DNA from 2 places in the Martinezella jaguaris genome. Region 1 is predicted to be linked to the other one. Evidence: riboswitches for the same ligand, from Rfam matches in the RefSeq annotation. Region 1 holds a riboswitch; the other holds the start of a gene.
The links. A riboswitch is a leader RNA that binds a small molecule or an ion and turns the genes downstream of it on or off. The one in region 1 is predicted to bind S-adenosylmethionine.
Positions count from the first base shown of each region.

Region 2: linked by a shared signal. The riboswitch ahead of metA (homoserine O-acetyltransferase MetA) and the one ahead of CCGE525_RS03710 (O-succinylhomoserine sulfhydrylase) in region 1 are both predicted to bind S-adenosylmethionine.

Region 1 covers NZ_CP032694.1:747,825-755,324, forward strand. The annotation lists gene CCGE525_RS03690 (aspartate aminotransferase family protein) at 1-89, shown strand, start outside; gene argF (ornithine carbamoyltransferase) at 163-1,080, shown strand; gene CCGE525_RS03700 (Hsp33 family molecular chaperone) at 1,127-2,119, shown strand; gene apaG (Co2+/Mg2+ efflux protein ApaG) at 2,237-2,629, opposite strand; gene CCGE525_RS03710 (O-succinylhomoserine sulfhydrylase) at 2,966-4,141, opposite strand; SAM riboswitch at 4,186-4,264, opposite strand; gene CCGE525_RS03715 (2'-deoxycytidine 5'-triphosphate deaminase) at 4,434-5,528, shown strand; tRNA gene CCGE525_RS03720 (tRNA-Gly) at 5,587-5,660, shown strand; gene CCGE525_RS03725 (hypothetical protein) at 5,827-6,609, opposite strand; gene CCGE525_RS03730 (IS110 family RNA-guided transposase) at 6,978-7,500, opposite strand, start outside.
Region 2 covers NZ_CP032694.1:4,370,287-4,377,786, reverse strand. The annotation lists gene CCGE525_RS21285 (vWA domain-containing protein) at 1-1,176, opposite strand, end outside; gene metA (homoserine O-acetyltransferase MetA) at 1,179-2,105, opposite strand; SAM riboswitch at 2,153-2,230, opposite strand; partial or broken gene CCGE525_RS21275 (NUDIX hydrolase) at 2,312-2,733, opposite strand; gene CCGE525_RS21270 (AAA family ATPase) at 2,733-3,575, opposite strand; partial or broken gene CCGE525_RS21265 (ABC transporter ATP-binding protein/permease) at 3,744-5,605, shown strand; gene efp (elongation factor P) at 5,725-6,294, opposite strand; gene epmA (EF-P lysine aminoacylase EpmA) at 6,444-7,500, shown strand, end outside.

The sequences.
Region 1 (7,500 bases):
TGACGGCCGAGGAAGCGCGCGAAGGCATTGCTCGTATCGAACGTGCTGCAGAATCGCTGCGCGCCGCCCGCGTCAAGAAGTCGGCTTGAGTTCAACGCCTGCTGATCGGGGCGTTTTTGCCCCAACAGCGGGCGTTATCTTTTTTGGGAGTACAGGTAGGACATGGCTTCACCGAAACACTTTCTCGATCTCTCCGCCGTCGCGGCGACCGATCTGCGCAGCATCATCGACGATGCCATCGTGCGAAAGCAGGCGCTGAAGGCGGGCGCCGTCGACAAGCCTCTGGCCGGCAAGATGCTGGCGATGATCTTCGAGAAGCCGTCCACCCGCACACGCGTCTCCTTTGACGTCGGTATGCGCCAGCTCGGTGGCGAGACGCTGTTCCTGTCGGGCACGGAAATGCAGCTCGGCCGTGCTGAGACGATCGGCGATACGGCCAAGGTGCTGTCGCGCTACGTCGATGCGATCATGATCCGCACGACCGACCATTCGCGTATGCTGGAACTCGCTGAACACGCGACCGTGCCGGTTATCAACGCGCTGACCGACGATACGCATCCCTGCCAGATCATGGCCGATATCATGACCTTCGAGGAGCATCGCGGCCCGATCAAGGGCAAGACCATCGCCTGGAGCGGCGACGGCAACAACGTGCTTCATTCGCTGGTCGAAGGGGCTGCTCGTTTCGGCTATCGCATGAACATGGCCGTACCCCTTGGTTCCGAGCCGAAGGATCACTATCTGAACTGGGCCCGCAACGAGGGCGCCGAAATCATGCTCTCGCATGATGCCGACCGTGCGGTCGCCGGCGCCGATTGCGTGGTAACCGATACCTGGGTTTCCATGAATCAGGAGCACCGGGCCCGCGGTCACAACGTCTTCCAGCCCTATCAGGTCAACGCGGCTTTGATGGCACAGGCCGGCAAGGACGCGTTGTTCATGCATTGCCTGCCCGCTCATCGCGGGGAGGAAGTGACGGACGAGGTGATCGACGGTCCGCAATCCGTTGTTTTCGATGAGGCGGAAAACCGCCTTCATGCGCAAAAATCGATTCTTGCTTGGTGCCTGGGCGCGATCTGAGGACATAGAACCGCGTAGACGTCGCGGGCGCAGTAGGAGTAGAGCAATGGCGGAAAGTGCAGCCTCGCTGGGTCAATTCGATTTTGCCGGCGACGATCATGTCGTTCCCTTCCAGGTAGAGGGTCTTGATGTCCGCGGCCGTGCCGTACAGCTCGGGCCGCTACTGGACGCAATTCTCGCCCGGCATAATTATCCTGCCCCCGTTGCCCGGCTGCTGGCCGAGGCCGTGGCGCTGACTGTATTGCTCGGCACCTCGTTGAAGTTCGAGGGCAAGTTCACGGTGCAGACGAAGAGCGACGGGCCGGTCGATCTCCTGGTCGCCGATTTCTCGACGCCGGAGAACGTCCGCGCCTATGCCCGCTTCGATGACGAGGCGCTGGCCGAGGCCGTGGCCGCCGGCAAGACCGAGCCGGAACAGCTTCTCGGCAAGGGCGTCCTCGCCTTCACCATCGATCAGGGTCGCTTCAGCCAGCCCTATCAGGGGATAGTGGCGCTGGACGGCGCTTCGCTTGAGGAGATCGCCGGCACCTATTTCCGCCAGTCGGAGCAGATCCCGACGCGTGTTCGTCTGGGTGCCGCCGAATTGTTCGACCGCGACGAGGCCGGCAAGCCGCGCCATCGTTGGCGGGCGGGCGGCCTCGTCGCGCAGTTCCTGCCGGAAGCCCCGGAGCGCATGCGCCAGCCGGACCTCCACGGTGGCGACGGCGACACCAGCCTGCGGGAGCACGTCGAGGACGACGCCTGGGCGGAAGCGCGCACCTTGGTCGAGACGATCGACGCTGACGAACTGACCGACCCGCAGGTCGGCACCGAGCGTTTGCTGTACCGCCTCTTCCATGAGCGCGGTGTGCGCGTTTACGAGCCGAAGGCGGTCTTCGACCGCTGCACCTGTTCGCGCGACAAACTGAAGAGCGTATTGCAGGGGTTTTCTGCCGAGGAGATCGAGGCGAGCCACGAGAACGGCGAAATTGCCGTCACCTGCGAATTCTGCTCGACGACCTATCGCTTCGAGGTATCTGAGGTAACTGACGCTGCCTGAACCGCTCTAATGCATGTCGCGCAAAAGTGTGCAGCGGTTTTGCGAAAACGACATGCAAAAACAAGGAGCTAAAGCGTGGGAGCGAATCTGAAAGATCGCGACGAGCTTTAGGCTCGGTCAGTTCAGCGTCCGCAGCAGATTGGGCGTGTCCAGCGAAAAGGCGGGAATCTTGACGTGAAAGAGCTCCCCGTCATCCGTCTCCATCTGGTAATGGCCGAACATCATGCCCGATGGCGTGTCGAGCGGGCAGCCTGAGGAATATTCATAGGTATCGCCCGGCCGCAGCCTCGGCTGCTCGCCGACGACGCCAGGGCCGGTCACCTCGTCCACCAGGCCGTTCTGATCGGTGATGTGCCAATAGCGCGTCACCAGCCGGACCGAAATGGTGGAGTGGTTGGAAATGACGATGCGGTAACCCCAGACGTAACGATCGTCCTCCGGATCGGATTGCTCCTCCAGATAAAAGGGTTCGACGACAACTTCGATGTCGCGTGTTAGAGCGCGATACATGCCTGATACCTTGGTCACTTCTCCGAAACGTCGCGCGTTCAAACGAATACGCAAAGGACGCTCCAGCATTTTAAGTCTAGGGCATCTTATCCGCTTTCTATGATCCCACGGAAAGCGGGATACTTAGCGGTATCCTATAAAGCGACCTGTTCCGTCAAGGAACGGATTGGTGAAAACTTCTTTAACCGATTAAACCATTCGGATTTTAAGACCTTAGTCCTAGTTCTAAAGCTTAATCGGCCGCGGCCGAAAGTATAGGCGCGCGGCCTGCTTTCAAGATGCGTAAGCCCGTCCGAACGATATTTGGACGGGCTTGAGTAGAGGTCAGGCAGAAACCTACGCCAGCGCGCGGGCGAAGTCCTCGACCAGATCTTCACTGTCCTCGATGCCGGCGGAAAAGCGCACCGTTCCGGGCGAAATGCCAAGTTCGGCGCGAGCCTCGTCGGTGAGGTTCTTGTGCGTGGTCGTGGCCGGATGGGTAATCAGGCTCTTGGAGTCGCCGAGATTGTTGGAGATCTTCACGATCTTCAGCGCGTTCTGCAGTTTGAACGCCGCTTCCTTGCCGCCCTTCAGCTCGAAGGCGACGAGGGTGGAGCCACCGCTCATCTGCTTGGCGATGATATCGGCCTGCGGATGGTCCTTGCGGCCGGGATAGATCACGCGGGCAACCTTGTTGGTCTGCTCTGCCAGGAAGTCAGCCACTTTCGCAGCATTCGCCGTCTGCTGTGCGACGCGCAGCGGCAGCGTCTCGATGCCCTTCAGCAGCGTCCAGGCGGTAAACGGCGACATGGCCGGACCGGTGTGACGGAAGTAGTCCTGCAGGTTTTCGTCGATCCATTGCTTGTCGGAAAGGATGACGCCGCCGAGCGAGCGGCCCTGACCGTCGATGTGCTTGGTGGCGGAATAGACGACGATATGCGCGCCGAGTTCCAGCGGCTTCTGGAAGAGCGGGGTGGCGAAGACGTTGTCGACCACGACCTTGGCGCCGATCTGATTGGCGAGCTTGGCGACGGCGGCAATGTCGACCACTTCCAGCGTCGGATTGGTCGGGCTTTCCAGGAAGAAGACCTTGGTGTTCGGGCGGATCGCCTTTTCCCAGTTCTCCACGAAACGCCCGTCGACGAGAGTGCATTCGATACCGTATTTCGGCGCGAGGGTCTCGACGACCCAGCGGCAGGAGCCGAAGAGCGCGCGCGCAGCAACGATATGATCGCCGGCCTTCAACTGGCAGAGGATGGCGGCGGAAACGGCGGCCATGCCGGACGCGGTGGCGCGCGCATCTTCCGCGCCTTCCAGCGCACACATGCGCTTTTCGAACATATCGTTCGTCGGGCTGCCGTAGCGGGCGTAGATGAAGCCCTCCGTCTCACCCTTGAAGCGGGCTTCGGCCGCTTCCGAGGTTTCGTAGACGAAACCCTGGGTGAGATAGATCGCTTCGGAGGTCTCGCCGAATTGCGAGCGGAGCGTTCCGCCGTGTACGAGCTGGGTTGCGGGGCGCCAAGTCTTGCTCATGCCATCACCACTTTCAAAACAAAAAAAACCGGCCGCGAAAGCAGACCGGTTTAACCCCGGTCCTTTTAGCCACTTGTTTAACGTGGCTGCAAGCCGACCGGCCAAATCACCACGGGATAAGTTGGAATACTGCCGTTGACCGCTTGCGTCAATTCCCCGAGTTTGGTTTTGTCTGCGACAATTACTGCCCGCCCATTCGTCAGGATGCTCTGAGGTCGCAGTACCGTTTTGAACGGCGCATAACCCGGCAAGTCCATTCTCGATTGTCCGGGTGAAGCGCTGGAAAAGAGGCATGATGGCTCGCAATACTGGAATTTTGGCCGATCGCGCCATTGCAGCGCTTTTCGAAGCGGGACGGCTGACGAGCGAAAAAGAACTGGATGTCGATCAGATCCAGCCGGCGAGCCTTGACCTGAGGCTTAGTGCGCATGCCTTCCGTGTCCGTGCCAGTTTCATGCCTGGTCCTTCGCATCTCGTGGCCGACAAGCTCGACCGACTGAAGCTGCACGTCGTCGACCTCTCGGAAGGCGCGGTGCTGGAAACCGGCTGTGTCTATATCGTGCCGCTGATGGAGCGCCTGGACCTTCCTGAAGGCATGTCGGCCTCCGCCAACCCGAAAAGCTCGACCGGCCGCCTGGATATCTTCACCCGCGTGATCACCGATCGGGCGCAGGAGTTCGACAAGATCCCTGCCGGCTATTCCGGCCCTCTTTACCTTGAGATCAGCCCGCGCACCTTCCCGATCGTCGTGCGCCGCGGCTCACGCCTGTCGCAGATCCGCTTCCGCGTCGGCCAGGCGCTGCTGAGCGAACCGGAGCTGATGGCGCTGCACGCCAGCGAGACGCTGGTCGCCAGCAAACAGCCGAACGTCACCGGCGGCGGCATAGCGCTCTCGATCGATCTTGCCGGCGACAAGGAAGGCCTGATCGGTTATCGCGGCAAGCATCACACAGCGGTCGTCGATGTCGACAAGAAGGCGCAACACGATATCTTCGATTTCTGGGAGCCGCTTTATAGTCGCGGCCGCACCGAACTGATCCTCGATCCGGATGAGTTCTACATCCTCGTCTCGCGCGAAGCGGTCCACGTGCCGCCGCATTATGCTGCCGAGATGACGCCCTTCGATCCTCTAGTGGGCGAATTCCGCGTCCATTACGCCGGCTTCTTCGACCCCGGCTTCGGCCACGCGCCCGCCGGCGGTCGCGGCAGCCGCGCCGTGCTGGAAGTGCGCAGCCACGAAGTTCCCTTCATCCTCGAAGACGGCCAGATCGTCGGCCGCCTGGTCTACGAGCACATGCTGGAACAGCCCTCCAGCCTCTACGGCTCCGGCCTCGGCTCGAACTACCAGGCACAGGGCCTGAAGCTGTCGAAGCATTTCCGGCTGTGATCGTTCATTTAGCGGCCTTGACAGAGGCCGCCAACTGTTGGACATCTCTGAATGTCAGGCGGGTGTAGCTCAATGGTAGAGCAGCAGCTTCCCAAGCTGAATACGAGGGTTCGATTCCCTTCACCCGCTCCAAACTAAATCAAAGCGTTAGCTTGTGTTTTCTGCCTAGTTGTCAGACGGTTTTGCAAACTCTGTTCGCTCTTTGGCCTCATTGCTCGCTGCGCCAGCAGTGTTTCACTTCCGCTTATTGTGAGTGTGCTTGATAAGCAGCCAGCCGTTGAGCAACCTGAAAGAGCGACTACCGGCCCTTTTTCCAATACCTGTCGCGTGTTAGTTTCCTGCCCTCTTTAAGTGTTGGCGTAGAAACTGAACCCCTTATCGGGTCGATTTTCGCAAGAGCCTCTAGCATCTCTATAGTTGCAAGAAATGTCTCTTCAAGCATGCTTACCCGGGCATCATATTTATCTGCGCCAGATATGTCTAAACCATCCAAAACTCTTCGCAGCCTGTCGATCCACCGCTTGTCGCCTTCGTCACCGGACAATAGCAATGCTTCAAAATCTCGGAAACCGATAACCTCATATCGCCGCGTCCCGTCTTTGACCTCCTTGATCATCATATCGCCAATGGCAGACTGGAAATCGCGATATAGCCAAGTCTCTCGAATGGAAAGAGAGCGAATTGCCCGTGCAACCGTCTCATCGATGATAGTGTCCGAAAGCGGATCAATCTGCATCCGTTCGGTAATAACATTAGCAACGCTCCTGCAAAGCGTCTTCTGACTTTCGGCCGCTAGAGAGGTAGCCAAATCGACGCTCTCTAATTGCAGTCTGGATTTTAATGTTTGTTCCACGGCGACAGCAATGTGAGAAAGTGCATCCGAAGGGACAGAAATGCGCCAGAGTTCGGCGATACTTCTGACACGCTGCATCTCCACATGCGTCCCATCGGCGAGCGCCTTCTCAAATTCTGCCATGGCCTTGTTTAACAAGGCCAATTTCTTTGGATTACCCAATGAAAAAAAGGTCAATTCACGCCTGTAAGCTCTTAGCCAACCAATCAAAACGGCAAATCGATACAAGGTGCTGTCATATTTGTAGCGTTCGAACTGGGTATTTGCTCCACTCTCATGTTCGCCCTTACAAGATGCAGGAATAGAAAAATCGTCGCCCTGTCGTCAGGGCGTTTCGTTTGGTGTGGATGCATCCTGGGGAAAGCAGGAAGCACGGTCATATAACGACGGTTGATCATGCTCTGATGCGCGGGTTGGTTACCGCCGGACCTGATGCGTCGCGGAGCTTCCTCTGTCTAGTTCGCAGCGTCGGAATGTAACCGGCTGATAGTGGAATCGAGGGTTCTCCTGCCGTGACCGTGCCCCCAGCCTTGCCCAGGCGCATATGGCTTTTTGACTCTTCTGTCCTCCTTGTTGAGTTCAGGATTGAGCTATACTCAACGCGGTGAGACCTGGCATGCAATCGCCCAGACGAATCCGGATAATTCGCGAGCGATCGCCGTGGTTACGGTCGTTGCCGGCTTTCCGGCCTTCGTGAGCTTGCGATAGCGGCCGCACAGCCGCTCCTGCGCCTTCCATGCCGTGTCGCGGATCGCTTTTGGGAGCTGCTCCTGGCGGATCAACTGATCACGGCTGATCTTTGCGGGAAACCGATAACTCCAAGCGGCTTCAATCAGCATTCGACGCGCCGTTGTATTGCCTGCTTTTGTAATGCCGCCCTGCCGCCGAGTTCCACCGCTTGAATGCTCCGATGGTACCAGCCCGAGATAGGCCATTAATTGGCGCGGGTTTGTGAAGCGGCTGAGATCGCCCAATTCGGCAATCATCGTAGCGGCCGTCACCAGAGCCATGCCGCGCAGTGATTGCAGCGCGACGACCACCGGAGCCAATGACCAGTCACTCAACATGGTCTCGATCTGCTTCGTCAGCCGATCCCGCCGCTCAGTTGCCGCCTCGATT
Region 2 (7,500 bases), 950 kb from region 1:
TTCCCTCGTCGCCTTCTCCAGACCGCCGAGGGTCAGTGGGTACATCCGGTCGGCAAGCAGGCGGCGGATGATGGAGATCGAAGTGGTGTGGCTCCAATAGCCTTCCTGCACGGGATTGAGCCAGACGCATTTGCGGAAATGGCCGGTGATGCGGCTGAGCCAGACCTCGCCGGCCTCCCTGTTCCAGTGTTCAACCGAGCCGCCGGGATGGGTGACCTCATAGGGGCTCATCGAGGCGTCGCCGACGAAGACGACGCGGTAGTCAGGCCCGAAGGTGCGGATCAGATCGGTCGTTGCGGTGGCATCGACACGCCGGCGGCGATTGTCCTTCCACACGCCTTCGTAGAGGCAGTTGTGGAAATAGAAATACTCCATGTGCCGGAATTCGGCGCGCGCCGCCGAGAATAGCTCCTCGACAACGCGGATATGATCGTCCATCGAGCCGCCGACATCGAAGAACATCAGCAGTTTAACGGCATTGCGCCGCTCCGGCCGGGTCTGGACGTCGAGATAGCCATGTTCGGCGGTGGAACGGATCGTGCCGGAAAGGTCGAGCTCTTCGGCCGCTCCTTCGCGCACCCAGCGGCGGAGCCGTTTCAGCGCCACCTTGATATTGCGGGTGCCGAGCTCGACGCTGTCGTCGAGATTTTGAAATTCGCGACGGTCCCAGACCTTCACTGCTTTACGGTGATGGGATGTCTCCTGGCCGATGCGCACGCCTTCGGGATTGTAGCCATGCGCGCCGAACGGCGAGGTGCCCGCCGTGCCGATCCATTTCGAGCCGCCCTGGTGCCGGCCCTTCTGCTCGGCAAGACGCTCACGCAGCGTCTCCATCAGTTTTTCGAAGCCGCCGAGCGCCTCGACCAGCTTCTTTTCCTCGTCCGTCAGATGCTTTTCGGCGAGCTTGCGCAGCCATTCCTCGGGGATGGCAACCGCCTCGGCCGGCTCCATATCGCCACCCACTGCCTCGACACCACGGAAGTAGTCGGCGAAGACCTGGTCGAAGCGGTCGATGAAGCGCTCGTCCTTGATCAGTGCCGCGCGGGCCAGATAATAGAAGGCCTCGACGTCGTAATCGGCGATCCCTTCTTCCATCCCCTCCAGAAGCGACAGGAATTCCCGGAGCGTCACCGGAACCTTCGCTTCCTTCAGCTTCAGGAAGAAGGGAATGAACAAGCTTAGAACCTCTCTTGGCCGATCTCCTCGAGATCATAGGGCGTCGTCTGGTAGATTTCGTTGATCCAGTTGCCGAAGAACAGATGCGCATGGCTGCGCCAGCGGTTCTGCGGCGGGATTTCCGGGTCGTTATGCGGGAAATAATTGTGCGGCATCTTGATCGGCACGCCCGCATTCACGTCCCGAAAATATTCGTCCGCCAGCGAGGTCGAATCATACTCCACGTGATTGAACATGTAGAGACGGTTGCAGGCCTGCTCGTGGACCAGACAGACGCCCATCTCGCTGGATTCCATCAGGATCTGCAGTCCCGGCACCTTTTCGATGTCGGCGCGGCGCACTTCCGTCCAGCGCGAGACCGGAATGGCGAAATCATCGGAGAAACCGTTGAGATAGACCGAGGACGGCTTCAGGTTCTGGTGGCGATAGACGCCGAAGGCTTTCTCCTTCAGCGTATATTTCGGCACACTATGAAAATGGTAGGCTGCCGCCATCGCGCCCCAACAGACGTTCATCGTCGAGTGGACATTGGTCGCCGTCCAGTCGAAGATTTGCTGCATCTCGTCCCAGTAGGTAACCTCCTCATAATCCAGCAGCTCGATCGGTGCGCCGGTGATGATGAAGCCGTCGTACTTGCGGTGCTTCACCTCCTCCCAGGTCTGGTAGAAGGCGAGCAGATGCTCTTCCGACGTGTTCTTGGCCCTGTGGCCGCCGACGCGGATCAGCGAGAATTCCACCTGCAGCGGCGAAGCGCCGACAAGGCGCGCCATCTGCACCTCAGTCTTGATCTTGTTCGGCATGAGATTGAGAAGCCCGATCTGAAGGGGGCGGATATCCTGACGGATCGCCACCGTTTCGGTCATCACCCGCACGCCTTCGCTCTGGAGGGCTTCGAACGCGGGCAGCGTATCGGGAATCTTGATGGGCATCTTTTTACACCACTAAAAACAAAAAACCGGCCGCGATAAGAATCGCTACCGGTCCGCACGCGGCCCTTTAGCGACTTTTTTAACGTGGCTGCAAGCCGGCCGGCCAAATCACCACGGGAGGATTTCAATAGACCTGCTACCCCGGCGGGTCAATGGGGCAAGCGTTGAAGGAAGGCTGGCGGCCGCGCCCTGATGTCGGTTGTTACTTACAGATATTCAAGAAGCGCCTGCATACCATAGCCCAGGCGCTGCTTGGCGTCCTCGATCGGCAGCCAGAAGAAGCGGAAGCCAATCGGATCGCCGCCGCCGAACGGCGTCATTTCGTAATGGAGCCACGTGGCGGGCGCCATCGCGGAGATGCGGCAGCGGAAATAGTGTCGTTGGTGATGGTGTTCGCGCCCGTCCTTTTCGAACCGATACTCGTGAACGCCGAGTGGATGCAGTTCATCCGGCGCAAAACCGGTCTCTTCCTCGAATTCGCGCGCTGCCGCGATCGCAACATCCTCACCGGGTTCTACGGTGCCGCCGGGAATCTGCAGTTCGACGGAGGAAAATCGGGTTCATCGAATACCAGCAAGCACCGGCCGCTCAGCGCGTAGATCAAGACCTTCACGGCATCCGGCTGCATCATTTCCCTTGCCCGCGCGCCATAAAGGCTAGGCGTTCGAAAAGATGGACGTCCTGCTCATTCTTCAGCAAGGCCCCATGCAGCTTCGGCAGGGCGCTCTTTGCGTCCCCGCGCAAGGTGGCCGGATCGACGTCGTCGGCAACAAGGAGGCGAATCCAGTCGAGCGCTTCGGAAGTCGAGGGTTTCTTCTTGAGCCCAGGTACATCGCGGATTTCGAAGAACTGAGTGAGTGCGGCCCGCACCAGCGTCTGCTTGATGCCGGGATAGTGCACCTCGACAATGCGCGTCAGCGTTTCAACATCGGGGAAGCGGATATAGTGGAAGAAGCAGCGGCGCAGAAAGGCGTCCGGCAGTTCCTTTTCATTGTTGGAGGTAATGATGACGATCGGCCTGACGGCGGCGTGGATCGTTTCGCCGGTTTCGTAGACGTGGAACTCCATGCGGTCGAGTTCCTGCAGAAGATCATTCGGGAATTCGATGTCCGCCTTGTCGATCTCGTCGATCAGCAGCACGCATTTCTCCGCTGCCGTAAAGGCCTGCCAGAGCTTGCCTTGCCGGATGTAGTTCCTGACGTCGTTGACGCGTGCATCACCCAGCTGGCTGTCGCGCAGGCGCGAGACTGCGTCATATTCGTACAAGCCCTGCTGCGCCTTGGTGGTCGATTTGATATTCCATTCGATGAGGTCGAGACCGAGGGCTGAGGCGACCTGACGGGCCAGTTCCGTCTTGCCGGTACCAGGTTCGCCCTTCACCAAAAGTGGCCGTTCCAGCCGAATGGCGGCGTTGACAGCGACCATCAAATCCTTGTCGGCGATATAGTCTGCGGTTCCCTGAAATTGCATTGGAAGGCTTTCATCAATCTTTGGGGCGCAAGCTAGTCCTTGGCCTTACTCGGTTCAAGGCGTGAAACGGTGTATATACCGAACGTGATCACGCTGATGTATCGCATGGATGGACATGTGAGCGGGTCATGATTAACTGAGGATTAAGTGCGTTGCAGGGAAGTGTTGATGGCAGTTGAAACGCAAGCCAAGCCGAATATCCGGGGAGCTGATCAGGTCGGTTACGATTTGAGTGTTCTCTATCGGCTGCGGATGATGGTTTCCGCCTTTTGGAATTCCGCCGTTCGCGTCAAGATTATTTCTCTTACGATTGCGTTGTTCGCGATTATCTTGGTCACGGCCTATGTCCAGGTCCTGCTCAACAACTGGAATGCGCCTTTTATGATTCGCTGGCGCGGCGCGATACCGGCGCGTTCTTCCATCAGCTCGGCGTCTTCGGCATCATTGCCGGCCTGCTTTTGGTCCTCAACGTCGTGCAGGCCTGGCTTAACCAGATGGCCGCGCTCTACATGCGCGAGGGCCTGGCGCGTGATCTGGTCGACCAATGGCTGCAGGCCAAGCGTGCTCTCCGTCTTGCTTCCTCCGGCCTGATCGGCGTCAACCCGGACCAGCGTCTGCACGAGGATGCACGCAATCTCGCCGAAAGCACGACAGGACTGGCGATCGGCTTGGTGCAGGCAACGATCCTGCTGCTCAGCTTCATCGGCGTGCTGTGGGAACTGTCCAGCGGCATGGTCTTCAATTTCAAAGGCATGAGCTTTTCCATCCCCGGATATATGGTCTGGGCGGCGATCCTCTATGCCGGTTCGGCCTCGTTCCTGAGCCAATTCGTCGGCCGCCGGCTGGTGCGGCTGAATGCCGACCGTTATTCCAAGGAAGCCGAGCTGCGCTTTGCGCTGATGCATGCCAACGAACATATGCCGGCGATCACCATTGCTGGCGGCGAGGAGAACGAGCGCCGGCGGATCAATGTCGACATCTCAGCCGTGCTCGCCGTTATCCGCCAGCTTGCCATTGCCAATACCAATCTGACCTGGGTCTCGGCCGGTTATGGCTGGCTGGTGCTGATCATTCCGATCCTGGTGGCCGCGCCTGCCTATTTCTCCGGTGGATTGACCTTCGGCCAGTTGATGGTGGCGGTCGGTGCCTTCAATCAGGTCAATTCCGCTTTGCGCTGGTATGTCGCCAATTTCGGCCCGATCGCCGAATGGCGCGCCACGCTGATGCGCGTCACCGATTTCCGTCAGGCGCTGACGGAGATGGATGACGGCACGGTCATGCCGCACACTATCGCTTTCGATCAGGCTGCGCCGGGCACGATGGCCTGGACCGACATGGAGATTTCCACCAAGACCAGCGAGGATGCCATCGAGAACGGCTTCCGTATCCGCGAGGGCACGGTGACGATCACCGCCGGCGAACACATCATGGTCAACGGCGATCATGGCGTGAACCGCAGATTGCTGTTCCAGTCGCTGGCGCATCAATGGAATTGCGGCTCCGGCAAGATCAGCCTGCCGCCGATGGAAGACATGTTGTTCATGCCGCATACGCCCTATGTGCCGGGCGGCACGCTGCGCGAAGCGATCTGCTTTCCCGAGGATCGGGATGCCTATGACGATGCCGCAGTGGAAGCCGCGATGGACAAGGTCGGCCTCGGCCGATTGAAGAGCCGGCTCGATACGCAGGCCCGCTGGGATCGGCTTTTAGACAATGACGAGCAAAGGGCCGTCGCCTTCGCGCATCTGCTGCTGTCGAAGCCGAAATGGATCATCCTCGACGAAGTCATGGAGGGGCTGGAGCCGGATATGCAGACCAAGTTCTCGGCGCTGCTGACGGAATTCACCGACGCCACCGTGGTCTATATCGGCCGTTCGGAAGCCTATATCCAGGCGATGTCGCCGCGCGTCCTGCATCTTCAGGCGTTGGTGTCGTCCGAAGAGCACGAAGAGGTCGTCGCTGCAGCTGTGCCGCCGGCGGCAGCGGTACCGGACGCGACCCCCAAGAAGGCGAATGCACCATCGCGGTAGTTTGCGGCGATGTCAGGCACGTCGTCGTAGTGCCGAAACGCTTACCCGATCGTTACCCAAACAAAAAACGCCCCATCCGCAAGGACAGGGCGTTTCCCGCAAAACGATAGGCCGATCACTCAGTCTTTGGCGCGTTCGACATAGGAATTGTCTTCCGTGGCGATGACGACGCGGGTGCCGGCATTGATGTGCGGCGGAACCATGGTGCGCACGCCGTTCGCCAGCATGGCGGGCTTGTAGGAGGACGAAGCCGTCTGGCCCTTCACGACCGGTTCCGTTTCGGTGATTTCCAGCGTGACGTGGCGCGGCAGTTCGATGGCCAGCGGAACGCCTTCGTGGATCGACAGGACGCAGGTCATGCCTTCCTGGAGATAGGCCTTCTGGTCACCCATGGTTTCGACGTCGACGACGACCTGATCGTAGGTGGCCGGGTTCATGAAGTGGAAGCCTTCGCCGTCTTCGTACAGGTACTGGAAGTTCACGTCTTCAACGAAGGCGCGCTCGACCTGCTCGGTGGTGCGCCAGCGCTCAGACACCTTCACGCCGTCGACGATGCGGCGCATGTCAACCTGGGTAACCGGCGTGCCCTTGCCCGGATGAAAGTTCTGAGCGGTGAGAACGACGTAGAGCTTGCCGTCGACGTCGAGAACGTTGCCCTTGCGGACTGAAGAGGCGATGACCTTGACCATAAGACTTCCTTGTAACTCGGCTTGTCGCGTCGTAGAGGACTGTCGAAATACACCTCGAGACGCAGCTATTGTTTGCTTGGGGCGCAACTACCCTAAATCAGCAGAAATAGCCACCCCCAACCCTGGCGATCCCGAGAAGAAAGCGTGCAATGGAGCCAACAAGCAGCAAAGCGTCCCCCTGGTGGACCCGCACCGTCCACGCGGACCGGCGGCCGTTCCTCATTGGCCGCAATGCCATCCAGGCGGCGCTCCGTCAGTTCTTCATCCGCAATGATTTCATCGAAGTCGACACGCCGACGCTGCAGGTGTCGCCGGGCAATGAGGCGCATCTTCATGCCTTCGCGACCGAGGCGCTGACGACGGATGGCCAGAAGGCGCCTTTTTATCTCCACACCTCGCCGGAGTTTGCCTGCAAGAAGCTGCTGGCTGCCGGCGAGGAGCGAATCGCCTGTTTCGCCCATGTTTATCGCAACCGCGAGCGGGGGCCGCTGCACCATCCGGAATTCACCATGCTGGAATGGTATCGCGCGGGGGAAACCTACGAGGCACTGATGGCCGATTGTGCCGCGCTGCTGGCGCTGGCGGCAAAGACGGTAGGGGCAAAGAAACTCAGCTATCGCGGTGCCGAAACCGATCCGTTCCTTGCGCCAGAGCGCATCAGCGTCGGTGCCGCCTTCGAACGTTATGCCGGGATCGATCTGTTCGGGTCGATCGGCCTCGACGGATCGACGGATCGCGAGCATCTGGCAGGCGAGATGCGGCGCATCGGCATGCGCGTTGCAAAGGACGATCACTGGCCCGATCTTTTCAGCCGCGTGCTGGTCGAGAAGGTCGAGCCCTATCTCGGCTTCGGCCGGGTGACGATCCTCGACGAATATCCGGTTTCGGAAGCCGCCCTTGCCCGGCCTTCGGCGCGCGATCATCGTGTCGCCGAGCGTTTCGAGCTCTATGCTTGCGGCGTGGAGCTCGCCAATGCTTTCGGCGAACTCACCAATGCCGACGAACAGCGGCGGCGATTCAAGATCGAGATGGCCGAAAAAGAGCGCATCTATGGCGAGACCTATCCGCTGGACGAGGAATTTCTTGAAGCTCTTGCCGTCATGCCGGAAGCAAGCGGCATAGCGCTCGGCTTCGACCGGCTGGTGATGCTGGCGACCGGCGCATCGCGGATCGAACAGGTGCTCTGGGCGCCGGTTTCGGAGTTTG